Regions from separate parts of the Saccharopolyspora sp. NPDC049357 genome, predicted to be linked through region 2. Evidence: riboswitches for the same ligand, from Rfam matches in the RefSeq annotation. Region 2 holds a riboswitch; each other region holds the start of a gene.

Region 1 (5,839 bases), on a different contig from region 2:
GCCGTTGACGAGCACCGGGTGGAGCTCCGCACCGCGACTCGCGCGGGACTGCCGGGCGATCTTCTCAGCCCCTCGGTACACCGCGGGCGGCCGCTCGCCGCCGTAGTCGGTGCGGAAGACGACGTCGGGGTCGAGCAACCGCACCAGCGCGTCGAAGTCCCCGGCGTTCGCGGCGGTGAAGAACGCGTCCACCACCTCGCGCTGCCTGCCGATGTCCTGGTCGGGGGTGGGCGGCTCGGCGCCTCGGACGCGTCGCCGCGCGCGGCTCGCGAGCTGCCGGGCCGCCACCGGGGTTCGGTCCACCAGCCGCGCGACCTCGTCGAAGGGCAGGTCGAACATGTCGTGAAGCACGAAGGCCAACCGCTCGGCCGGGCTGAGCGACTCCAGCACCACGAGCAGCGCGAGGCTGACCGAGTCGGCGAGCAGCGCCTGCTGCTCCGGCCCCTCCCCTTCCGGGGCGGAGACCACGGGGTCCGGCAACGGGGTGGCGGTGGTGTCGACGAGCTCCTCGCGGCGACGCCGACGCGACCGAAGCAGGTGCAGCGCTTCGCGGGCGACGACGGTGGTCAGCCAGCCTCCGAGGTTGGCTATCTCGTCGGGCTCGGCTCGGCTGAGGCGCAGCCAGGCGTTCTGCACCGCGTCCTCGGCGTCGGTCACGGACCCGAGCATCCGGTAGGCCACCGCGCGCAGCTGCCCTCGGTGCTCCTCGAACCGCTGAGCGAGCCGATCGTCCTCCGCCACCTGTCACACCGTCCCTCCGGCCGGGCTCATCACTGTGAACCCACCGATCCGCGGGATGTGACGACGAGGGAGGACGCCATGCCCGACAACGCCGGTGATTTCGTCAGCATCAGGTACATGGTCGATGACGTCGACAAGGCCGTCGAGTTCTACGCGCGCCATCTGGGATTCACCGTCCGAACCGACTTCGCGCCGGCGTTCGCCGACGTCATCAGGGGTGACCTCCGGCTTCTGCTGAGCGGTCCGGCCAGCTCAGCGGGCCGGGCGATGCCGGACGGCGCGATCCCCGGGCCCGGCGGGTGGAACCGGATCCACCTCATGGTCGACGATCTCGCCGCCGAGGTGGATCGGCTGCGCGCCGAAGGTGTTGATTTCCGCAATGACGTCATCAGCGGTCCGGGCGGTCAGCAGGTCCTGCTGCGAGACCCCTCGGGCAACGTGGTGGAGCTGTTCCAGGCCCGATGACGCGTCGGCGTCGTTTCCCCCGTACTCAACGTATAGCGCACCAGGGGGCTTGCGGCAAGCCCCCTGGCATGCCGCAGAATCTCCGATCTGAAGCCGTGAGCTGCGAAGATGCCGACTTCGCCGCACGGTGTGACCGGGGGTTGAGAGATGATCGACGTTGTTGTCGCCGGTGCCGGTCCGACCGGTCTGATGCTGGCGGCGGAGCTGCGGCTGCACGGGGTGGGCGTGGTCGTGCTGGACAAGGCCGCGGCGCCGACGGACTTCGTGCGGGCGTTGGGGCTGCACGTGCGCAGCATCGAGGTCCTGGACCAGCGGGGCCTGCTGGAGCGGTTCCTGGCCGAGGGGACGAAGTACCCGCTCGGCGGTTTCTTCGCCGCCATCTCCAAGCCCGCGCCCGAGCGCTTGGACACCGCGCACGGCTACGTGCTGGGCATCCCGCAGACCACGACCGAACGGCTGCTGGCCGAGCGGGCCGCCGAGCTCGACGTCGAGGTCCGGCGGGGCTGTGACCTGGTCGGACTCGATCAGGACGAGGACGGGGTGACCGCCGAGCTCGCGGATGGCACGCGGTTGCGGGCGCGCTACCTCGTCGGCTGCGACGGCGGTCGCAGCACCGTGCGCAAGCTGTGCGGCATCGGGTTCCCCGGCGAGCCGTCCAGGGTGGACACGCTGCTCGGCGAGATGAAGATGACCGCGTCGCGGGAGACCATGGCCGCCGTGACGAACGAGGTTCGCAAGACCCAGAAGCGCTTCGGCGTCGGTCCTCTCGACGGCGAGTGGTGCCGGGTCGTCGTGCCGGCCGCCGGTGTGGCCGAGGACCGTTCGGCGCCGCCGACGCTCGGGGAGCTCACCGGCCGGCTCGAAGCGATCGCGGGCACCGACTTCGGCGCGCACTCCCCTCGCCGCCTCGCCCGCATCGGCGACGCGACCCGGCAGGCCGAGCGCTACCGCGCGGGCCGCGTGCTGCTCGCAGGCGATGCCGCGCACATCCACCCTCCGGTCGGGGGCCAGGGGCTGAACCTCGGTCTCCAGGACGCGTTCAACCTCGGTTGGAAGCTCGCCGCGGAGGTCGCCGGGTGGGCACCGGCGGACCTGCTCGACAGCTACCAGGACGAACGGCATCCGGTGGCCGCCGCCGTCCTGGACAACACGCGCGCGCAGATGCAGCTGATGTCCACCGAGCCGGGCGCGCGGGCGGTGCGGCGGCTGGTGTCGGAGCTGATGGACTTCGACGAGGTCAACCGGCACCTGACCGAGAAGATCATCGCGCTCGACGTGCGCTACGACTTCGGCGGGGACCACGACCTGATCGGCAGGCGCATGCGCGATGTCAACCTGGAGCGAGGCCGCCTCTACGAGCTGACGCGAACGGGACGCGGACTGCTGCTCGACCGGACCGGGGAGCTCTCGGTCGAGGGCTGGGACGACCGGGTCGATCACGTCGTCGACGTCGGCGCGGATCTCGACGCGCCCGCCGTTCTGCTGCGCCCGGACGGTCACGTGGCCTGGGTCGGGGACGATCAGGGAGACCTCCTCCCCCACCTGTCGAGGTGGTTCGGGAAGTGACTCATTTCTCCCTCCGACACGCCCATGTTGGTGTTGGTGGAAGAGTCAGACCCAAGATGTAGAGTGTCGCTCGCTGGTGGTTCACCGGGCCCGCGCGGGTCCGGTGTGGCAACAGGGAACCCGGTGCGAATCCGGGACTGCCCCGCAGCGGTGAACGGGAACGACCGCCGTCATCACGCACTGGACGCCACGCGTCCGGGAAGCGACGGCCAGTAGGACCGGTCTTGCGAATCCCCGAGACCGGACGCCCGTGAGTCCGAAGACCTGCCATCGGCGCGCGCACGCCCGTGCGCGCCGTCCGGGACCTCGCGGGAGGGTCCACGCGGACATGCGATGGTCTTCGCTTCCGTCGCGTCCTCGCGTGCTGTCGCCACCGGTTCCGGGCATGCCTTCCGAGCTCGCGAGGAGAGAGTCCCGGTGACCGACACCGCACTGTCCGAACCCATTCCGCTCACCGGCGGCCGCGTGTCCACTGTGGTCGAGCAGTCCTGCGCGGGACTCGCCGACGTGGACCCGTCGGCGGTGCTCACCGAGGTCGAGCGCAACGTCTACCCCGGCATCGGCGACGCCGAACTCGGCGAGGCGCTGATCATGTCGGCGCGCACGCTGGTGGAGTCCGAGCCGAACTACTCCCTGGTCACCGCTCGACTGCTGCTGGACAAGCTGCGCGGCGAAGCGCTGAGCCACCTGGCTGGTACACCGCAGCAGACCGACCAGGAGCAGATGCGCGACCGCTACGCGTCCTACTTCACCGACTACGTGCGGCGGGGCATCGAGCTGGGCCGGCTCGACCCGGAGCTGGCCCGCTTCGACCTGTCCCGGCTGGGCGCGGCGCTGGACGCCGAGCGCGATCTCGCCTTCGACTTCCTGGGGCTGCAAACGCTCTACGACCGGTACTTCCTGCACCACGACGGCATCCGGTTCGAGCTGCCGCAGGCGTTCTTCATGCGGGTGGCGATGGGCCTGGCGCTGCGCGAGGACGACCGCGATGCGCGTGCCATCGAGTTCTACCGGCTGCTGTCGTCGTTCGACTTCATGTGCTCCACACCGACGCTGTTCAACTCCGGCACCACCCGCCCGCAGCTGTCGTCGTGCTTCCTGACCACTGTGGACGACGACCTCCAGTCGATCTTCAGCTCGTACCGGAACAACGCGCTGCTGGCCAAGTACTCCGGCGGGCTGGGCAACGACTGGACCCCGGTGCGCGGCATCGGCGCTCACATCCACGGCACCAACGGCGAGTCCCAGGGCGTGGTCCCGTTCCTGAAGATCGCCAACGACACGGCGGTCGCGGTCAACCAGGGCGGCAAGCGCAAGGGCGCGGTGTGCGCGTACCTGGAGACCTGGCACATCGATGTCGAGGAGTTCCTGGACCTGCGCAAGAACACCGGTGACGACCGCAGGCGCACCCACGACATGAACACCGCGAACTGGGTGCCCGACGAGTTCCTGCGCCGCGTCGAGGCCGACGAGTCCTGGACGCTGTTCTCCCCGGACGAGACGCCCGACCTGCACGACCTCTACGGTTCGGCGTTCGCCGAGCGCTACCGGGCCTACGAGGCCGCGGCCGATCGCGGCGAGATCCGCGTGTTCCGGCGGGTCCGGGCGGTGGAGCTGTGGCGGCGGATGCTGACCATGCTGTTCGAGACCGGGCACCCGTGGATCACCTTCAAGGACCCGTGCAACCTGCGCTCGCCGCAGCAGCACACCGGTGTGGTGCACTCGTCGAACCTCTGCACCGAGATCACCCTGAACACCGCCGCCGACGAGGTCGCGGTGTGCAACCTGGGGTCGGTGAACCTGGCCCGGCACGTCACCGCCGACGGCCTGGACCGCGACCGGCTCGCCGCGACCGTGCGCACGGCCGTGCGGATGCTGGACAACGTCATCGACATCAACTTCTACACGATCCCCGAGGCCGAGCGCTCCAACAGCCGGCACCGGCCGGTGGGGCTGGGGCTGATGGGCTTCTCCGACGCCCTGCTGAAGCTGCGGATCCCGATGTCCTCCGATGACGCGGTGGAGTTCGCCGACCGCAGCATGGAGGAGATCAGCTACCACGCCATCGACGCGTCCAGCCGACTCGCCGAGGAGCGCGGGCGCTACGCCTCGTTCGAGGGCTCGCTGTGGAGCCGGGGAATCCTGCCCATCGATTCCCAGGAGTTCGTTCAGGAAGCGCGCGGGAGTGCGGATCTGAACCGGAGCTCGACGCTGGACTGGTCCTCGCTGCGGGAGCGGGTTCGCGGCAACGGGATGCGCAACTCCAACGTGATGGCCATCGCGCCGACCGCGACCATCGCCAACATCTGCGGTGTCGGCCAGTCCATCGAGCCGCTGTACCGCAACCTGTTCGTCAAGTCGAACATGTCCGGCGACTTCACCGTCGTCAACCCGCACCTGGTGGCCGACCTCAAGCGGGCCGGGCTGTGGGACGAGGCGATGGTGGCGGACCTGAAGTTCTACGACGGGTCGCTCGGGCCGATCGACCGCGTCCCGGACGAGCTCAAAGCCCGCTACGCCACCGCGTTCGAGATCGAGCCGCACTGGCTGGTCGAGGCCGCGGCCCGCAGGCAGAAGTGGATCGACCAGGCGCAGTCGCTGAACCTGTACCTGGCCACGCCCAGCGGGCGCAAGCTCGACGAGCTCTACCGGCTGGCCTGGCGCAAGGGCCTCAAGACGACCTACTACCTGCGCTCGTCCAGCGCGACCCACGTGGAGAAGTCCACGCTGCGCGGTACCGACGGCAAGCTCAACGCGGTCCCCGCCGCCGCCTGTTCGGTCGAGGACCCCGATTGCGAGGCCTGCCAGTGATCCCCCAGGAGAAGGAGCTCATGAGCACCACCACCGGACTCGGCACCATCGACCGCGACGGCGGGCGGGTCGACGTCTCCGAGAAGGCGATGATCAACTCCCGGGCGGACGTCAATCAGCTGCTGCCGCTGAAGTACGGCTGGGCCTGGGACAAGTACCTCGCGGGTTGCAACAACCACTGGATGCCCACCGAGGTGTCGATGCAGGCCGACATCGCGCTGTGGAAGTCCCGCGACGGGCTCACCGAGGACGAGCG
Region 2 (5,839 bases):
GCACCAACCCGCACAAGTGGCTGCTGACCAACTTCGACTGCAGCGCCCTGTGGCTGGCCGATCGGGCCCCGATGATCGAGGCCTTGTCGATCCTGCCGGAGTACCTGCGCAACGAGGCCAGCGAGTCCGGTGAGGTGATCGACTACCGGGATTGGCAGGTCCCGCTCGGCCGCCGGTTCCGCTCGCTGAAGCTGTGGTCGGTGCTGCGCTGGTACGGGGCCGAAGGGCTGCGCGCGCACATCCGCGACACCGTCGCGCTGGCCCAGGAGTTCGCCGCGCGGGTGCGCGACGACCCCGATTTCGAGCTGCTGGAACCGCACCCCTTCGCGCTGGTCTGCTTCCGGCCGCGCTACCCGGACCTGCCGGTGAACGAGGCCAACGAGCGCACGCACCGGGTGATGAACGCGCTCAACGACTCCGGCGACCTCTACCTCACCCACACCAAGATCGGTGGACGAACCCTGTTGCGGCTGGCCATCGGCTCACCGGGGACCGAGCGCAGGCACGTCGAAGCCGCGTGGGAGCGGATCCGCCGAGCCGCCTAGACGCGGGCGGGCGCGCGGGTTTCGGTGCGAGTGCCCAGGACGCACGCGGTCGTCGCCAGGGCGATGCCGAGAACCACTGCGACCGAAGGTGTTTCGCCGAGCAGCGGCCAGGCGAGCACCGCGGTGAACGGTGGTACGGCGCTGAACAGGGCGCTCGCCCGCGCCGCGCCGCCGACCGCCACCGCCCGCAGGTAGCAGCTCACGCCCAGCACCGATCCGGTGATCACCAGCCACACCACGGAGATCCCGGCCTGCGCCCAGTGCGTGACGTGGCCGTGCTCGAACAGCGCGATCACCCCGATCACCAGCGCCGCGGCCGCGGTCTGCACGGCCGCGCCGGAGCGCAGGTCGATGCCGCCGCAGTAGCGCTGCTGGTAGAGACCGCCCGCAGAGAAGCCCAGCAGCCCGATCAGCGTGAGCAGGATCGCGGGGTTCCACTCGCCCTCGGCCGCGACCTGCCCGCCCAGGGTGACCAGCACCGCCAGCACGCCGAGCGCGAGGCCGAGGAGCCGCCACCGGCTCAGCCGCTCCCGCAGCAGCACTGCCGCCAGCGCGGCCGTGAGCACCGGGTTCATCGAGATCACCAGGGCCGTCACCGAGGCGTGCACCCCGGCGGCCATGCCGCCGTAGCACCCGCCGAACTGCATCGCGTGCGTCAGCAGACCGGCCGCGGCGCTGTGCCCGAGGCCGCCGCCGGTCGGCCAGACGGCCCGGCGCACCAGCGCGATCGCCGTGAGCACCGTCGCCGCCAGCGTCAGGCGCACGGCGGTCAGCAGGAACGGCGGGGCGGCGGCCACGCCCAGAGCTCCGGTCGGGTAACCGCTGGCCCAGAAGAAGACGATCGGTGCGGCGAGCGAGAGCGGGATCGACCGCGAGGTGTGCATGTCCACGAGCGTTCCGGTGCGGCTCCGCCGTGTCCAACAACGATAAGCAATCGCGATCGATCGCAGTTCCTGATCGGTCTAAGCTGGACGGCATGAGTGCGGTGCTCGACGTCGTCGCGCTGCGCAGCCTGGTGGCCGTCGCCGAGTGCGGCGGGTTCCACCGGGCCGCGGCGGCGCTGTACCTGACGCAGTCCGCGATCAGCCAGCACCTGCGCAAGCTCGAACGCGCGCTGGACCGCAAGCTGGTGGTCCGCGAAGGCAGGCACGCCCGGTTCACCGCCGACGGCGAGCTGCTGCTGGCCGAGGCCCGCCGCATCCTCGACGTTCACGACGAGGCGGTGCGCAGGCTCGGCGCCGAAGGTCGAGGCACGCTGGTGTTCGGCTCCACCGAGCACGCCGCCGACCGCTTCCTGCCCGAGCTGGCTTCCGGGATGCGCACGGCGTTCCCGGACCGCGAGATCCGCTTCCGGCTGGACCGCACGGCCCGGCTCGCCGACTCGGTCGACCGCGGCAGCATCGACCTCGCTCTGCTCATCGACGACACCGTCTGCTCCCGCAGCATCGACGCAGGTCGTTTCCGGCTGGAGTGGTTCTCCGCTCCGGACTGGCAGCCGCCGCCCGAGGACCGGCCGCTGCCGATGGTCGTGTTCGACCAGCCCTGCACCCTGCGCAGACACGCGATCGAGGCGATGGACGCGCTCGGCAGGGGGCCGGATCTGGTCTGCGAAGCGGCCGACCTCTCCGGCGTGCTCGCCGCGGCACGCGCGGGTCTGGGCGTGACGCTCCTGCCCTCGACCAAGACCCGGCCGGTCGGGCTGGTCGAGCGCCGCGACCTGCCGCGCCTGGACCCCGTCCAACTCCGGGTGCGCGCCAAGCCGGGCCTGCCCGTGGACGTCGCCGAAGTCGCCGCGAACGTCGTCCGCGACGTCCTCGCCGAGGTCGCGTGAGCAGACCGCGGTGAAGGCCAGTGCGCCGGTCCGGAAGCCGAGTGCCTCCGATCAGCTCGATCTCCCCGCCGACGGTTCTGGAGAGCTGGTCAGGCGGGCAGGTGGACGCGCCTGCGGAGTCGGTCTCCGATGTCGTTGGAGGCGTTGTCCAGGAGCTTGTGGGCGAGTTCGAAGAGGGCTCGCGCGATGGCGATCTCGTCGCCGATCTGCGGTACCTCGGGGTCGTCGGGGTGCCTGCGGGCCGTGCCGTGACCGTGCAGCGCCTGCCCGGCGGGAGTGGTGAATCCGACATCCGCGGTCGTCTTCGCCCCTGCCTCCACGACCTGCAGGTTCAGCGTGATCGAGTGCGTCTCGTTCATGGTGGCCTCCTTGACGCAGCATCGAGCCGGAGCAATGGGCTCACCCGACCGTGTACCCCTGTTTGAGCCAGTTGAAAGCGGTATCGACCGACGGGAGCAGCGCGCAGATCACGCAACGTGATCGATTTCACCAGGTTTGACCTCGGACCGTAGATCAGGCAAGGATGACCGTCGCCGACAGTGCAGGAACCCGGTGCGAGTCCGGGACGGTCCCGCCACTGTGACCGGGGAGTGGTCCCCACCCATCGCCACGGCTGTCACCAGCTGGAAGGCGGGGGAACCACGCCGATCCGGGAGTCAGGACACTGCGCGCCGGCCCCGCGCCGCGAACCCGCGGCGCGCGGCCACCGAACCCCGGGCGGGAGAACCCAGGAGGTCGGATATCCCATGAGTCGGGATGCCGAAGTGAGCCGGCACACCACCGGCTGGGGCGCGCGCGAGCGCCGGAAGTCAGCGGTCCTGCTGGCCGCCATCGGAGCACTGCACCTCGCGGGCTGGGGTGCCTACCTGCTGCACGAGCAGGCGTTCAGCACCGCCGGTGGCCTCGCCGCCGCCGGCACCACCGCCTACCTGCTCGGCCTGCGGCACGGCTTCGACGCCGACCACGTCGCCGTCATCGACGACGCCACCCGGCTGCTGATGCAGCGCGGCAGGCGTCCGGTGTCCACCGGCATGTGGTTCGCCCTCGGCCACGCCAGCGTCGTGATGCTGCTGGCCTGCGCGGTCGCCTTCATCGCCGGACCCGCCGCCCAGCAGTGGGCCGAGCAGACCGGCGTGCGCATGGCCACCGCCGTCGACCTGATCGTGGTCGCCGTGCTGACCGCCCTCGTCGTGCTCAACGCGCTCGTGCTGCGCGACGCGTGGCGGCTGCTGCGCCGCGCCCGGAGCGGCGCCATCGACGAAACCGAGGTCGAGATCGTCCTCGGACGCCGCGGTCTGCTCGCACGACTGCTGCGCGGCCGGATGCAGGGCGTGGCCCGGTCCTGGCACCTGTTCGGCATCGGCCTGCTGTTCGGCCTCGGCATGCAGACCGCCACCGAGATCACCGTCCTGGCGATGGTCACCCCGGGCGCGAACCTGTCGGCCATCGCCGTGCTGAGCCTGCCGCTGCTGTTCGCCGCCGGCATGTGCACTGTGGACAGCGTGGACGGAATGCTGATGTCCCGCGCCTACACCTGGTCCCTGGCCCGACCGCTGCGGCGGCTGTGGGTCAACGTCACCACCACCGCGCTGACCGTGGGGCTCGCCGCGCTGGTCGCCTTCGTCGTGCTCTGCGGGGTCCTGGCCGAATCGGGCCTGGACTTCCTCGACGGGGTCGCCGCGATCGGTGACCAGTTCGAGCTGCTCGGATACGTGACCCTGGGCCTGTTCCTGCTGGTCTGGGGCGGTGCGGCGGCGTGGTGGCGGTTCGCCGCTCGGAAAAGCGCGGAAATCGCATAGGAAACAGGAACGACCATGAGGCGCACAGTCCACCCGATCGAGACCGAGTCCTACCGGATCATGCGGTCACGAGCCGACTTCGACCGGTTCGAACCGCTGACCCGGGCGGTCGTCGAACGCGTCGTGCACACCACCGCCGACCCCAGCTGGACCGGCGAGGTCGTCGCGGACGAACCCGCGCTGCGGCAAGGCCGCGACGCGCTGCTCGCCGGGGCACCGCTGATCACCGACGTGCGCATGGTCGCCTCCGGCATCACCGCCCGCGAGGTCCGCATCGGCCTGGACTTCCCCGGGGTCACCGACCTCGCCGCCTCCGAAGAGCTCACCCGCTCCGCGGCCGGGATGCGGCTCGCGGCGGCCGAACACCCGCGCGGTGCGGTGTGGGCCGTCGGCAACGCCCCCACCGCGCTCCTCGAACTGCTCCGGCTCGCCGAGAACGGCGAACTGGAACCGGCGCTGATCGTCGGAGTCCCGGTCGGCTTCGTCGGCGCCGTGGACAGCAAGGCCGCACTGCGGCGCAGCGGCCTACCGGCCGTGAGCACCCTGACCGAACGTGGTGGCGCGGCGATCGCCGCCGCCGCCATCAACGCCCTGCTCTACTGGGCAGAACCTGGAGGTAACCGGTGACCGAACCGCTGCTGGTCGTGGGCCACGGCACGGTGGACGAACAAGGCGTCGCGCAGTTCCACGCCTTCCTCGAACGGCTCAAGGCCCGGATGTCGGCAGCCGGTGTCGACAGCTCGGGCGGGTTCATCGAGCTGTCCGCCCCCGCGGTCACCGAAGCCTGGACCGAACTCACCGACAAGGGCCACCGCCGGATGGCCGCGGTGCCGCTGGTGCTGGTCGCCGCCGGGCACGGCAAGGGCGACATCCCCGCCGCTCTCGAACGCGAGGTCCGCCGCCACCCGGGCACGTCCTTCGTCTTCGGGCGCCCGCTCGGACCGCACCCGATCCTGCTGGACCTGCTCGCCGAGCGGATCGCCGAGCAGGTCCCGCGCGACGAATGGGCCGACACGGCAGTGGTTCTCGTGGGCCGCGGCTCGACCGACCCCGACGCCAACGCCGAGGTGTGCAAGGTCTCACGCCTCTTGCAGGAGACCTGCGGTTTCGAGACGGTTGAGACCGCGTACATCTCCCTGGCATCGCCGGACGTCCCTGGCGGGCTGGACCGGGCTCGCAAGCTCGGGGCCAAGCGCGTCGTGGTGGCCCCGTACTTCCTGTTCGACGGCGTGCTGCCGCAGCGCGTCGTGACGCAGGCGCGCGAGTGGGCCCAGACCGCACCGGAGCTCCAGCTCCACGTCGCCGGATATCTGGGGGACTGCGACGCCCTGGTCGACCTCGTCGTGGAGCGATACCACGAGGCCCTGCACGGCGACATCCGGATGAACTGCGACACCTGCGCGTACCGGGTGCTGCTTCCGGGTTTCGAGGACAAACTGGGTGCACCGCAGACGCCGCACCACCACCCTGACGACCCGACCGGGCACGGTCACGCACACGGACACGCACATGGCCACTCAAACGGATAACCACTACCTCGCCGGACTCGACCTCGCCGGTCGCCGCGTGGTCGTGGTCGGTGCCGGACCCGTCGCGCAGCGACGGCTTCCCCGGCTGATCAACGCCGGCGCCGCCGTCGAGGTGATCGCCCCGCAGGCGACGCC
Region 3 (5,839 bases), on a different contig from region 2:
CGCACCGCGCAGCCAGGACCGCTCGATCTCCGGCGTCCGGCCCTCGCGCACCGCCCCGGCGAAGGAGGCCAGCGAATCGCGGAACTGGTGCGAGGCGTCGAGCGTGAACTCCTCGGCGTGGTCCTTCTCCTCCAGCCGCAGCACCGGGCGGTGCTCGGCGGGCGGGGTGAACGCGCGCTCCAGGCTCAGGTGCGCCGCATCGCCCCACAGCGCGTAGCGGGAGCGGTAGGCGTGCTGGAAGCCGAACTCGAGATCGGCGAAAACCCCGTTCTCCGAGACCAGGAGCGCGTGCCCTGCCATGTCCACACCGGTCTCGGTGTCGACCCGCAGCGTCGCACCGGCCACCGTCAGCCCCTCGCCGAGCATCAGCTGCGCGGCCCGGATCGGGTACACCCCGACGTCGAGCAGGCATCCCGCGCCCAGCTCGGGGTCGTAGCGGATGTCCCCGGCGCGCGGCGACGGAACGCCGAAGGCCGAGCTGAAGGTCCGCAACCGGCCCAGCCGTCCGCGCTCGACGAGCTCGCGCACCACCTCGTGCTGCGGGTGGTGCAGGAACGCGAAGTTCTCCCGCAGCAGCAGCCCTCGCTCGGCGGCCAGCGCCACCAGTTCATCGGTCTGCTCCGCGGAGACCGTCATCGGCTTCTCGCACAGCACGTGCTTCCCGGCGCGCAGCGCGCGTTGCGCCCACTCGAAGTGCAGCGAGTTCGGCAGCGACAGGTACACCGCGTCGATCGCCGAGGAGTCGATCATCTCCTCGTAGCTCATCGCGGTCCCACCGTGCTCGGCGGCGAAGCGCTCGGCCCTGGCCGGCGCCCGGCTGGCGACCCCGGCGACTCGGGAACCCTCGATCCCGTGCAGCGCGGGGAGCATTCGTCGTTCGGCGATTCCGGAGCAGCCGAGCACGCCCCACGCCACGGGCTGGTTCATCGGTGATCCCTCGCAGACTCCTCGATGCGGCGCAACGCGTGCAGCGTAGGGGATCTTGGTGGTCGGTTGCGGGACGCTCAGGAGGTTCGGCCGCGCCGGGCCAGCAGGACGGCGAAGGCCGGAACGCCCACCAGCGCGGTCATGACGCCCACCGGAACCTCCTGCGGGGCGGCGACGGTGGTCGCCAGGACGTCCACCCACACCAGCAGGATCGCGCCCAGCACGGCCGTGACCGGCAGCAGCGCGCGATGCCGCGGGCCCACCAGCAGTCGCGCGGCCTGCGGCAGGACCAGGCCGACGAACCCGATCGCACCGGCCGCCGCGACGAGCGTGGCGGTCAGCAGCGCGGTGGTCACCAGCAGCACGATCCGCAGTCGCGTGACGTGAACGCCCAGCGCCGCGGCCGTGTCCTGCCCCAGCGCGAAGGCGTCCAGCGCCCCGGCCCGCGCCAGGCACAGCAGCAGGCAGACCGCGCACACCGCGCCCGAGACCGCCACGTCGTTCCAGCGGGCGCCGGAGAGCGAACCGAGCAGCCAGAACAGCACGCCCCGGGTCTGCTCGGCGTCCGCCGAGGTGATCACGACGAACGACGTCAGGGCCGAGAACAGCTGCGTCCCGGCGACACCGGCCAGCACCACGTGCGTCGTGGTGCCACCGGCCACCGCGCCCAAGGTCATCACCAGCGCGAACGCGACCAGGGCACCGGCGAAGGCGCCCGCGGTCAAGCCGATCGCGCCCGCGCCCAACCCGAGGATCACCACCAGCACCGCGCCGGTCGAGGCACCCGCTGACACGCCCAGCAGGAAGGGGTCGGCGAGCGGGTTGCGCAGCAACGACTGCAACACCGCGCCGCACACCCCGAGCCCGGCGCCGCAGATCGCCGCGAGGACCGCGCGCGGCAACCGCAGCTGCCAGACGATGCCCTGCCCGATCCGCGACACGTCGGTCTCGCCCAGGCCCAGCCGCGCGCCCACCACGCCGGCCACGTCGGCCACCGACAGCGGAGCCGGACCGAGCGTGACCGCCACGGCGATCGACAGCAGCAGCAGCGGAATCCCGGCCAGCACGATCAGCGAGGAGGGCAGGCGCCCGGTCCTCAACGCCGCTCCAGCTCGGCCAACCGGTCGGCGAGCCGTTCGATCCCGGTGATCGTGCGCATGCTGATGTTCATCTCTGTGCCGGTCATGCTCATCCACCGGCTCTCGCCGACGGCGGGCAACCGTGACATCGCGGGGTCGGTGCGCAGGAATTCCTGCTTGGCGGCGAGGGAATCGCCTTCGCCGTCGCGGGTGAGGTCGCCGAGCACCAGCAGGTCGGGGTCGCGGGCGAGCACGTCCTCCCACGACACCTGCGGCCACATCGAGCGCACGTCGTCGTAGGCGTTGCGCACCCCGAGGGTGCGGGTCATGATCGCCGGAGAGCCGGTCGAGCCTGCCACGTAGGGGGATTCGGTGCGGGCGAACCAGAACAGCACCGACGTGTCCCGGTGGGCGACGGCCTTGCGCTGGGCGTCGGCCACCCGTTGCCGCAGTTGCGCCACCAGCGCTTCGCCGCGCTGCGGGACGTCGAAGATCGTGGCGATCTCCTGCACCTCGCGGTAGATGTCGTCGAGCTCGACCGGCTCGGCGAGCGGTGCTTCCTCGGGCAGGCAGTTGGAGGGGGAGAGGTAGGTGGGGACTCCGAGCTCGGCGAAGCGCTCTCGCGAGGCCACGCCCTCATCGGTGAACACCGCCTGGTAGGCGCCCAGCACCACGTCGGGCTCGGTGGCCAGCACCGATTCGAACGACGGGTTGTTGTCGGAAAGCCGCGGCACCCGAGCGTTCTCGGCGGCCAGCGACGGATCGACCGGATCGGTCCAGGTCGCGGTGCCCACCATCCGGTCCGCCAGCCCCAGGGCCAGCATGATCTCGGTGGTCGACTGGTTGAGGCTCACCGCGCGGCGCGGCGGTTCGGACACCGAGACGTGCCCGTCGCAGTTGGGCAGCGACACCCGAGGCGGAGCCGACTCCGTCGCGGGTGCGTTGCAGGCGGCGAGGGCGGTGGCGCAGAGCAGCATCAAGCCCGTGCGCGTCCAGCGTAAGAACACGTTGTGCGGAAATCCTCACCCCAGGCCCATTCGCGAGACCTGGTCGGCCGATTCCCGGAGCCGGGTGCGGATCCGGGGAGCCGGCAGGTCTTCGGGCTCGGGCTCCACCGGGCGAGCCGCCTTCCCGGATCGAGTGCGATCCAGTGGCTCGGGCTCGCCCGTCACCCCTACCGCTGCGCGTCAGCTCCGGCTTCCGACCGGATTCCCATCGGCCACACGTGGCACGACCGGCTCGCGATCGAGTCTAACCGGCGGGGGTGCGGTCGATCCGGCGGCCGTTGCGACGAATCGCCTCGGTCTCCCGAATCTCCCGCACGTCGCGCTGTTGACCAGCGACGAGTCCGCGCGGAACTCCACCGTGGACTACTGGTGCGTGCCGCCGTCGACGCGGATCTCGGTGCCGGTGATGAAGGCGCCGTCGTCGGAGGCGAGCATCGCGACCACGCCGGCCACGTGCTCCGGCGGTGCGAAGCCGCTGCCGAGGGCGGGGGAGAGCTTGGTGAACAGGTCCCAGTCGGTGTCGGCGGGCAGCTTGTCCGCGGTGGTCTCGGTGATGCCGCTGCGAATCCCCCCCGGGCACCAGCGACACCGCGCGCAGGCCCTGCTTGGCGTACTCCAGGGCGATGCTGTGGGTGAACGACTGGATGCCGCCCTTGCTCGCGGCGTAGGCGGCCATGTACGGGTGCGCGAAGTTCGCCGAGGTCGAACTGAAGTTGATCACCACGCCGCTGCCGGTCTCCAGCAGCGCGGGTAACGCCGCGCGGGTGACCAAGAAGGTGCCGGTGAGGTTGACCGCGAGGATTCGGTTCCACAGCTCCAGCGAGCACTCGTGCGTGTGCGCGCTGTGCAGCGTCCCCGCGGCGTTGACCAGCACGTCCAGCCCGCCCAGCTGCTCGGCCGCGGCCGGTACCGTCGCGTCGACGGCGTCCTCCTGGGAGATGTCCAGCGGCAGGGTGCCCAGCCGGTCGCAGGTGCCGGCCTCGGCCGCGCGCCGCGAGGTCTCCTTCAGCCCGGTCTCGTCGATGTCGGTGGTCAGCACTCTGGCGCCCTCGTCGAGCAGGCGCAGCGCGCTGGCCTGCCCGATCCCCGACGCTCCACCTGTCACGAGCACGCGCTTGCCGTTGAGCCTGTCCATCGCGATCGCGTCCTTCCGCACCCTCGAACGCCCCGACCGGGCCTTCGTGAGGCTCAACGCACGACGCGGCCGGAAGTTGCTCACCAACCGGGGCGGGGCGGTCGATCGTCCGGTGTGGACGAATGTGACGAACGTCGGTCACAGCGGGTGGATCTCGGGCTGGACGTCACACGGAGCGTTAGTTAGGTTAGGCGCACTTAACTCGCTGCGAGGTGTGGAAATGCGCTGGATGCGGACCCTGGGGCTGATCATGGCAGTCCTGCTGGGAATCGCCCTGACCGGCTGCGGCGCGGCCGGTCCCGAGAACGACGAGCCCGCCGCCGGATCGGCGGACGGCCAGTTCCCGGTCACCCTCAAGACCGCGTTCGGTGACGTCACCGTTCCGGAGCGTCCCCAGCGGGTCGTCGCGCTGGGATGGGGCGACGCCGAAACCGCGCTGAGCCTCGGGGTGCAACCCGTCGGTGCCGCCGACTGGCTGCCGGTGGGTGGCGACGGCGTCCCGCCGTGGATCCCCGCCGACAAGCGCTACGCCACACCGCCGAAGATGCTCGGCACCATGGAGGTCGACATGGAGGCCGTCGCGGCGCTCCAGCCCGACCTGATCCTCGACACCCGCGGCAGCGGCGACAAGGAGCGCTACAACCTGCTCAACCGGCTCGGCGTTCCGGTGGTGAGCATCCCGCCGGGCGGTGAGAGCTACCTGACCACCTGGGACCAGCAGCTGGACATGGTGGGCAAGGCGCTGGGCAGGTCCGCCGAAGCAGCTCAGCAGAAGGCCGGCCTGGAGGCCAAGTTCCAGCAGGCCGCCGCCGCGCACCCGCAGTTCGCGGGCAAGACCGTGGCCGTCGGCGCCAAGATGGTCGGCTCCTACGGCGCTTACGTCAACGGCGGTTCGCGCCTGGAGTTCATGGAGCGGCTGGGCTTCCGCCAGTCACCGGCCGTGCAGGTGGTCGCCGGGGACAACTTCTTCGTCAGCGTCTCGCCCGAGCGCATGGACCTGTTCAACGCCGACCTGACCGTGATGTTCCCGATCGGCCTGTCCGCCGTCGAGGTCGACAAGGACCAGATGTTCCAGTCGGTGCCGTCGGTCCGCGAACGCCGCGCCGTCGTGCTGCACGACGAGCAGGCCGTGCAGGCGTTCTCGGCGGGCACCGCCGCGGGCATGTCCTACGCGGTCGATAAGGTCGTGCCGTTGATCGCGCAGGCCCAGGCGGGCTGAGCCCGCGTCGCATCGCTGATCAGGAGAACTAATCCGTGCCCTCGTGGGATCCGAGTGAGGCCGAGCAGGTCACCTCCGAAGCGCAACTCCGCGAGGTCGTCGAACCGCCGCACCCGGAGATCGCCGAGAAGGTGGTCTCCGGGATCGACGGCGTCAGCCGCCGCTTCATCGAGCGGTCGCGGTTGTTCTTCGTGGCCACCGCGGGCGAGGATGCGAGGATCGACGTCTCGCCGCGCGGTGACACCGCCCGCAGCGTCGTGGTCTTCGACGACGGCAAGACGCTGGCCTACGCCGAACGGCCCGGCAACCGGCGCATGGACGGGCTGCACAACCTGCTGCGGAACCCGCAGGTGGGAATGCTGTTCCTGATCCCCGGCGTCAACCACGTGCTGCGGGTCAACGGCACCGCCACCATCGTGCGGGCCGCGCCGTTCATGGCCGACCTCGCGCTCAAGGGCGTGCCCCCGGCGCT
Region 4 (5,839 bases), on a different contig from region 2:
TGGTCGCGATGGCCTCGGCTCTGCGCCGCCGCGGCGCCGACTACGAGCTCGTGCTCGTCGGCCGCAGTCGTCGGGTCATGGCCTACCTCGACGAGCTCGGCGCCGAGCACGGCGATCGGCTCCGGGTGCACGTCGACGACGAAGGAACGCCGTTGTCGGTGCCCGGTCTGGTCGGCGAGATCGCCGCGGCGCCGAACGCGGCCACGACCGAGCTCTACACGTGCGGCCCGATCGGCCTGATGGACGCGATCAGGTCGAGCTGGACCGAGCACGCGCTCGCGCGGACCAACCTGCGGTTCGAGACCTTCGGGTCCAGCGGCCGGTTCGAGTCCGAGGAGTTCGTGGTCCGCCTCCCCCAGCTCGACCGGGAGGTCGCCGTCGCACCCGACACGTCGATCCTGGACGCCCTGAACGCGGCCGGGGTGGACACGCTCTCGGACTGCCGCAAGGGCGAGTGCGGACTCTGCCTGGCCAAGATCGTCGGGGTCGAGGGCGCAATCGACCACCGCGACGTCTTCCTCAGCGAAGCGCAGAAGCAGCGCTGCACCAACCTGTGCCTCTGCGTCTCCCGCGCGGTGGCCGGCAACACCGGCGACCGCGCATCCGTCTCCCTCCACCTCACCTGATCCGGGCGCAACGGATCCCTCACCACTGGATACTTCCATGACTCTCACGGCACGCATCGGCGCGGCGCCCATGTCCGGCTACCAATGGCTGATCGTCGCGCTCTGCACCTTCATGAACTGCCTCGACGGCTTCGACGTCATGGCGGTCGCGTTCACCGGCCCCTCGGTCACCGAGGAGTTCGGTCTCAGCGGTTCCCAGTTCGGACTGCTGGTCTCGGTCGGCCTGATCGGAATGGCCCTGGGTTCGATGCTGCTCGCGCCCTTCGCCGACCTGATCGGGCGTCGCCCGCTGATCCTGATCAGCCTCGCCTTGGGCACGATCGGCATGTTCGGCGCCGCGATGGCCCCCTCGGTGCTGGTGATGGGCCTCTTCCGGCTCGTGACCGGCATCGGCGTGGGCGGCATCCTGGCCAGCACCAACGTGATCGCCAGCGAGTTCTCGAACACGAAGAACCGCGGGCTCGCCATCGGCATCTACACCGCCGGGTACGGCATCGGCGCGACCCTCGCGAGCCTAGTCGCGAAGACCACGGTCGGTGGTGACTGGCGGATCGTCTTCTACGCCGGCGGCTTCGGAACCCTGCTCGCCCTGATCGTCATCGCCGTGCTGCTGCCCGAGTCGATCGCCTTCCTCGAGCAGCGCCGTCCCCGCGGCGCCCTGGAGCGCATCAACCGAACCCTGGCGCGAATGGGGATGGACTCCACCAGCACGCACGACCTCGACCGGGCGAGCTCGGCTCGCAAGGACGCCGAGCAGGCCGGTTCGGGCTGGTTGAAGCAGCTGCTCGCCCCCACGATCCTGCTCTGGATCATCTTCATCACCATCATGTTCGGCTTCTACTTCGTGAACAGCTGGACCCCAACGCTTCTCGCCGAGGAGGGGCTTTCGAAGAGCGCTGCGGTCACCGCCGGGATGGCGATCTCGATCGGCGGCACCGTCGGCTCAGTGCTCTACGGCCTGGCCGCCCGGGTGCGCCCGCCGCGGGTCGTGCTGATCGGGTTCTCCCTGCTGTCGGCCGCGATGATGGTCGTGTTCATCCTGAGCACCTCGATCCTGTGGCTCGGGTTCGGGATCGGCGTCATCGTCGGCGCGCTGATCAACGGCTGCATCGCCGGTGCGTACACCGTCGGGCCACCGCTGTACCCGTCCAACCTCCGCAGCGTCGGCATGGGCTGGGCGCTGGGCATGGGCCGGATCGGCGCCATCCTCTCCCCGACCATCGCGGGGCTGCTCAAGGACGCGGGCGCCTCGGCGACCCAGCTCTACGTCGGCGCCGCCGCAGTCGTCGCGCTCTGCGCGGTCGCCCTGGTCGCAGTGCGCAAGCACGACCCGGAATCCACCCCGGCGGCCGAGGAACCGGCCACGGCCTGAGGAATCCTGACCTGGTCCGCCGCGAAGTTCGTGCCCCACACGAGATCGGGTGTGGGGCACGAACTTCGTCGCGTCGGCCGGGGGAAGCCGACGTCGCCCTCGACGTCGCCGCGGCAGATCTACCGCTGGGCGGCCAACGCCTCCGTTGCGGCTGCGCTGCGGCTGGACTCGTTGAGCAGGCCGAAGGAGAAGCCGAGCACCGCCCACATGCCCGCGAGCTCGGCGAGCGAGGCGAGCCGGAACTGCCACAACAACGCGGCGGGAACGTCGGCCGGTATCGGATCGGGGTTCGCCGGCCAGGCCCACAGCGCAACGCCGGCGAGCACCGCTGTCGCTGCCGCGGTGGCGGTGGTGGACCGGCTCGGGTTCCACCCGCGGGCCCGCAGGTAGCCGTGCAGGTGGTGGGCCGCGAGCACGATCAGGACGCCTGCGGCGATGAACGAGAAGTACGACAGCGTCCGGCCCGACACCGACTCGGTTTCACCGACGCCGGGCGGATTCGCCGGGTACTTCAACGCGGGCAGCAGCGACACCGCGAAGAATCCCACCGCGGTCAGCTGGAGGCTGCGCCCGAAGTCGGTGCGCGCGGTCATCCGATGACGGACGCTGGCGAACACGACCGCGAAGATCACGCCGATGGCCACCCCCACCAGGACGGCGGCGACCATGCCGCCGACCACCTGGACGGGCCGGGAGAACATCTCCTCGTGCGCGTGCTCACCCGAGGCGTGCGAGCGAGCTTCCTCGATCCCGAGCGATGCCTGCAGCGGGGCTTGCACCAGCAGCAACGAGAACAGCGCTGCGGTCAGACCGGCGAACGCTCCGGCGAGCAGACCGCGCCGGAGGACAGCGTTGAACGGCGAGCTCATCACGCCCCCGCTCAGTGGCACGGAACGCCGAGGGCGTGCCTGCCGTCGTGGGTGAACTCGTGCACGACATCGGCGGCCTGCGCGAGCAGGAGGCCGTTGTCCTGCAGCACGACGTACAAGGCCACCAGGGCGAACGCGGCGAGCGCCCAAGCCCAGGCAGGAACGTGGATCCGCGGTGCGGCAGCGGACAGAGCAGGAGCGGTCATGTCGAATCCTCTTTCCATCTCTCGTGGAACTCGGTGCGTGCCGCAGCCGGTCTCCTGGCTTCCGGATCGACGCTTCCCCTGGCCTTCCCAGTCACCTGCCGGTGTCCAGTGGCGCTGTCAGGGTCGCTCCCCGGTCACAGTGGCGAGGACCACGCCGGATTTCCACCGGCTTCCCGTGCACTGCGGCATCCGGAACGGTAGAGGGAGATCCGCGCGGGCACAACAGCCGATCAAGCGACGAACGTCACCGCGCGCCTTGCGCACGACCGTTGTTCAGGTGCAATGACTTCGTGGACGATTCGACCGCTCGCCTGCTGGACCGATGCACCCGATCCCTCGCTCGCGCACCCGAGCATCCCGGAAAGCTCGTGCCGTGGGCGGAGTTCTGCCGTCCGCTTTCAGGCCTGCTCTCCTGCAACGTGCGGGAATGGCAACGGCTGGGCGGTTTTCAACACCACCGGGCCGCAACCGTTCTCGTCGCCTTCCGCGCGTCCTGGCTCGCGTTGTGCGCGACGGTTCCTGAACGCCACCTGGGTTTGCCCATCCCCTCGCTGGCCACCGCACGAGCCGCGGTCGACGACCGGGGGATGCTGCGGGGCCTCGTCCTCGATCCCCAGAACACCGAACACGCCTGGTGGGCCACCGTTTCCGGTTTCCTCTCACCCCTCACCGAAGGACTGGCCTCCCTGGGCGGCCCACCACCCGACAGCGACCAGTACTGGGGCAACGCCGTCGGCTTGATCGGTGAAGTGCTCCGGCGCATGGCCATCGACGGAGCCGGCGGGAACGTCTTCGACACCGCCGTCGAACTGCGCAACGCCACCGGACGCGACGACCTGCTCGACCTCAGCAACACACCACGCGGTCTGCGCTCCCGGCGCCGAACCTGCTGCCAGCTGTGGCGCGCCAACGCCGGCTGCTGCACCGAGTGCGTGCTCCACAACGCACCCCGATCCAGGCGGACCCAACGCGGGTGAGCCTCGAACCGATCAGGAGACCGGGAGCCCGACGAGGGCGGCTGCGGCGCCGAGTCCAGCGCAGATCGCCAGCACCCTCAGCATCGGCCAGCGCAGGGCGAACACGAGCACGAGGGCGATCGCGGTGATGGCGGCTGCGACAGGCCGGATGCCGGCCAGATCGGGCAGGTTCAGCGACAGGGGCCCGAGCTGCTGGAGATGCGTGCTGGCGAACAGGGTGTGGCCCGCGAAGTACAGGGCGAGGTTGGCGATCACACCGACCACAGCGGCGGTGATCCCGGTCAGCGCGGCCGACAGCGCGTGGTTGTGGCGGAGGCGTTCGACGTGCGGGGCGCCCAGCAGGATGAACAGGAAGCACGGCACGAACGTCACCCACGTCGTCAGCAGCGCACCCAGCACGGCGGCGACCCACGGGTCGAGCGTCCCTGGATTGTTGTACGCGCCGAGGAAGGCGACGAACTGCACCACCATGATCAGCGGCCCCGGAGTCGTCTCGGCCAACGCCAGGCCGCGCACCATGTCCGAGGCCGACAGCCACCCGTAGACCTCCACGGCGCGCTGCGCGACGAAGGCCAGAACGGCGTAGGCGCCACCGAAGGTGACCAGTGCCGTTCCGGAGAAGAACACCCCCTGCGTGGTGAACACGCTGCCCGCACCGGTGAACAGGGCGACCGCTGCGACCGGCAGCCCCCAGGCGATCAGCCCGACCGCCAGGATCTGCAGCCCGCGGCGCAGCGAGGGCGTCTCGTGGTGCAAAGCGCCATCGGAGATCAACGGTGCCGTGCCGTCAGCGGCACCGTCGCTCTCGGCGCGGTTCATGATGTGCGGGGCGAACCGGGCCAGCAGCCAGCCGGTCAGACCGGCGGCGGCGATGACGATCGGGAAGGCGATGCCGAACACGGCGATGGCCACGAACGCCCCGACGGCCAGCGCGATGAGCGCGGGATGGCCCAGCGCCCGCCGACCCACTCGGACCACGGCCTGGGCGACGATGGCCACCACCGCCGGTGCCAGGCCGGCGAAGATCGCGGTGACCGCGGTCGTGTCACCGAAGGCCACGTAGATCGCCGACAACCCGAGCAACGCGACCACACCGGGAAGCACGAACAGGACCCCGGCGACCAGGCCACCGCGCAGACCGTTGAGCAACCATCCGATGTAGATGGCCAGCTGCTGAGCTTCTGGACCGGGCAGCAACATGCAGTAGTTCAGCGCGTGCAGGAACCGCCGCTGACCGATCCAGCGCTTCTGCTCCACCAAGGTCCGCTGCATCACCGCGATCTGCCCAGCAGGCCCACCGAAGGTCTGCAACGAGATCCCGAACCACGTGCGCACCGCCTGCCGGAACGGCACCAGGTCGGTGTCGGGCCGCGGCGCTCCCTCGGTCGCATCAGGGTTGGCGTGCTCGTTGCGGCCGTGGGCCGAGTCGTGCGTCATCGACGACCATTCCTCCAGTGGGGGCGTGAAAAGCCAGGTTTGTCAGGCAGGTTCGCGACCGAGAAGGGTCGCGCGGCGGTAGTACTCGTAGAGCCCGTCGAAGATCGGCCGCGTGTGGACCAGCACCTCTTCGTCGTCGCAGACCATCGACAAAGCCCGCAGCGCCACGTCGAAACCAGGTGCTTCGGGAGCGTCGTAGCGCTCGTCGTCGATATCGGCTTCGTGGATGATCTCGGCGATGCGCCACAGCACCGGATCGGTGATCTCGTAGCGGCGCAGGATGGTCTCGAAGCTGCAATCGCCGTGGTGGTGCGACAGTTCGACCCCGCGCATGTCGAACGGCGTCGCGTCC

Evidence for each region. Region 2 has a riboswitch for cobalamin ahead of AB0J91_RS18890 (nickel transporter). Riboswitches for the same ligand answer to the same signal wherever they lie in the genome.
Region 1: another riboswitch for cobalamin. It lies ahead of AB0J91_RS31040 (ribonucleoside-diphosphate reductase subunit alpha); the one in region 2 lies ahead of AB0J91_RS18890 (nickel transporter).
Region 3: another riboswitch for cobalamin. It lies ahead of AB0J91_RS17465 (ABC transporter substrate-binding protein); the one in region 2 lies ahead of AB0J91_RS18890 (nickel transporter).
Region 4: another riboswitch for cobalamin. It lies ahead of AB0J91_RS26760 (CbtB-domain containing protein); the one in region 2 lies ahead of AB0J91_RS18890 (nickel transporter).

The regions. Positions count from the first base shown of each region.
Region 1 covers NZ_JBFAQJ010000060.1:23,446-29,284, reverse strand. The annotation lists gene AB0J91_RS31055 (sigma-70 family RNA polymerase sigma factor) at 1-741, opposite strand, end outside; gene AB0J91_RS31050 (VOC family protein) at 820-1,206, shown strand; gene rox (rifampin monooxygenase) at 1,354-2,772, shown strand; cobalamin riboswitch at 2,833-3,059, shown strand; gene AB0J91_RS31040 (ribonucleoside-diphosphate reductase subunit alpha) at 3,106-5,583, shown strand; gene AB0J91_RS31035 (ribonucleotide-diphosphate reductase subunit beta) at 5,604-5,839, shown strand, end outside.
Region 2 covers NZ_JBFAQJ010000021.1:53,209-59,047, reverse strand. The annotation lists gene AB0J91_RS18910 (aminotransferase class I/II-fold pyridoxal phosphate-dependent enzyme) at 1-545, shown strand, start outside; gene AB0J91_RS18905 (DMT family transporter) at 542-1,429, opposite strand; gene AB0J91_RS18900 (LysR substrate-binding domain-containing protein) at 1,522-2,376, shown strand; gene AB0J91_RS18895 (DUF1876 domain-containing protein) at 2,466-2,735, opposite strand; cobalamin riboswitch at 2,919-3,043, shown strand; gene AB0J91_RS18890 (nickel transporter) at 3,123-4,175, shown strand; gene AB0J91_RS18885 (precorrin-8X methylmutase) at 4,191-4,802, shown strand; gene AB0J91_RS18880 (sirohydrochlorin chelatase) at 4,799-5,704, shown strand; gene cobA (uroporphyrinogen-III C-methyltransferase) at 5,685-5,839, shown strand, end outside.
Region 3 covers NZ_JBFAQJ010000018.1:113,357-119,195, reverse strand. The annotation lists gene AB0J91_RS17475 (Gfo/Idh/MocA family oxidoreductase) at 1-927, opposite strand, end outside; gene AB0J91_RS17470 (iron chelate uptake ABC transporter family permease subunit) at 1,005-2,027, opposite strand; gene AB0J91_RS17465 (ABC transporter substrate-binding protein) at 2,024-3,013, opposite strand; cobalamin riboswitch at 3,078-3,260, opposite strand; gene AB0J91_RS17460 (SDR family oxidoreductase) at 3,377-3,520, opposite strand; partial or broken gene AB0J91_RS17455 (SDR family oxidoreductase) at 3,642-4,148, opposite strand; gene AB0J91_RS17450 (iron-siderophore ABC transporter substrate-binding protein) at 4,369-5,367, shown strand; gene AB0J91_RS17445 (MSMEG_1061 family FMN-dependent PPOX-type flavoprotein) at 5,403-5,839, shown strand, end outside.
Region 4 covers NZ_JBFAQJ010000041.1:18,387-24,225, reverse strand. The annotation lists gene AB0J91_RS26775 (PDR/VanB family oxidoreductase) at 1-626, shown strand, start outside; gene AB0J91_RS26770 (MFS transporter) at 664-1,998, shown strand; gene AB0J91_RS26765 (CbtA family protein) at 2,118-2,867, opposite strand; gene AB0J91_RS26760 (CbtB-domain containing protein) at 2,879-3,073, opposite strand; cobalamin riboswitch at 3,100-3,273, opposite strand; gene AB0J91_RS26755 (hypothetical protein) at 3,364-4,050, shown strand; gene chrA (chromate efflux transporter) at 4,063-5,487, opposite strand; gene AB0J91_RS26745 (chromate resistance protein ChrB domain-containing protein) at 5,530-5,839, opposite strand, start outside.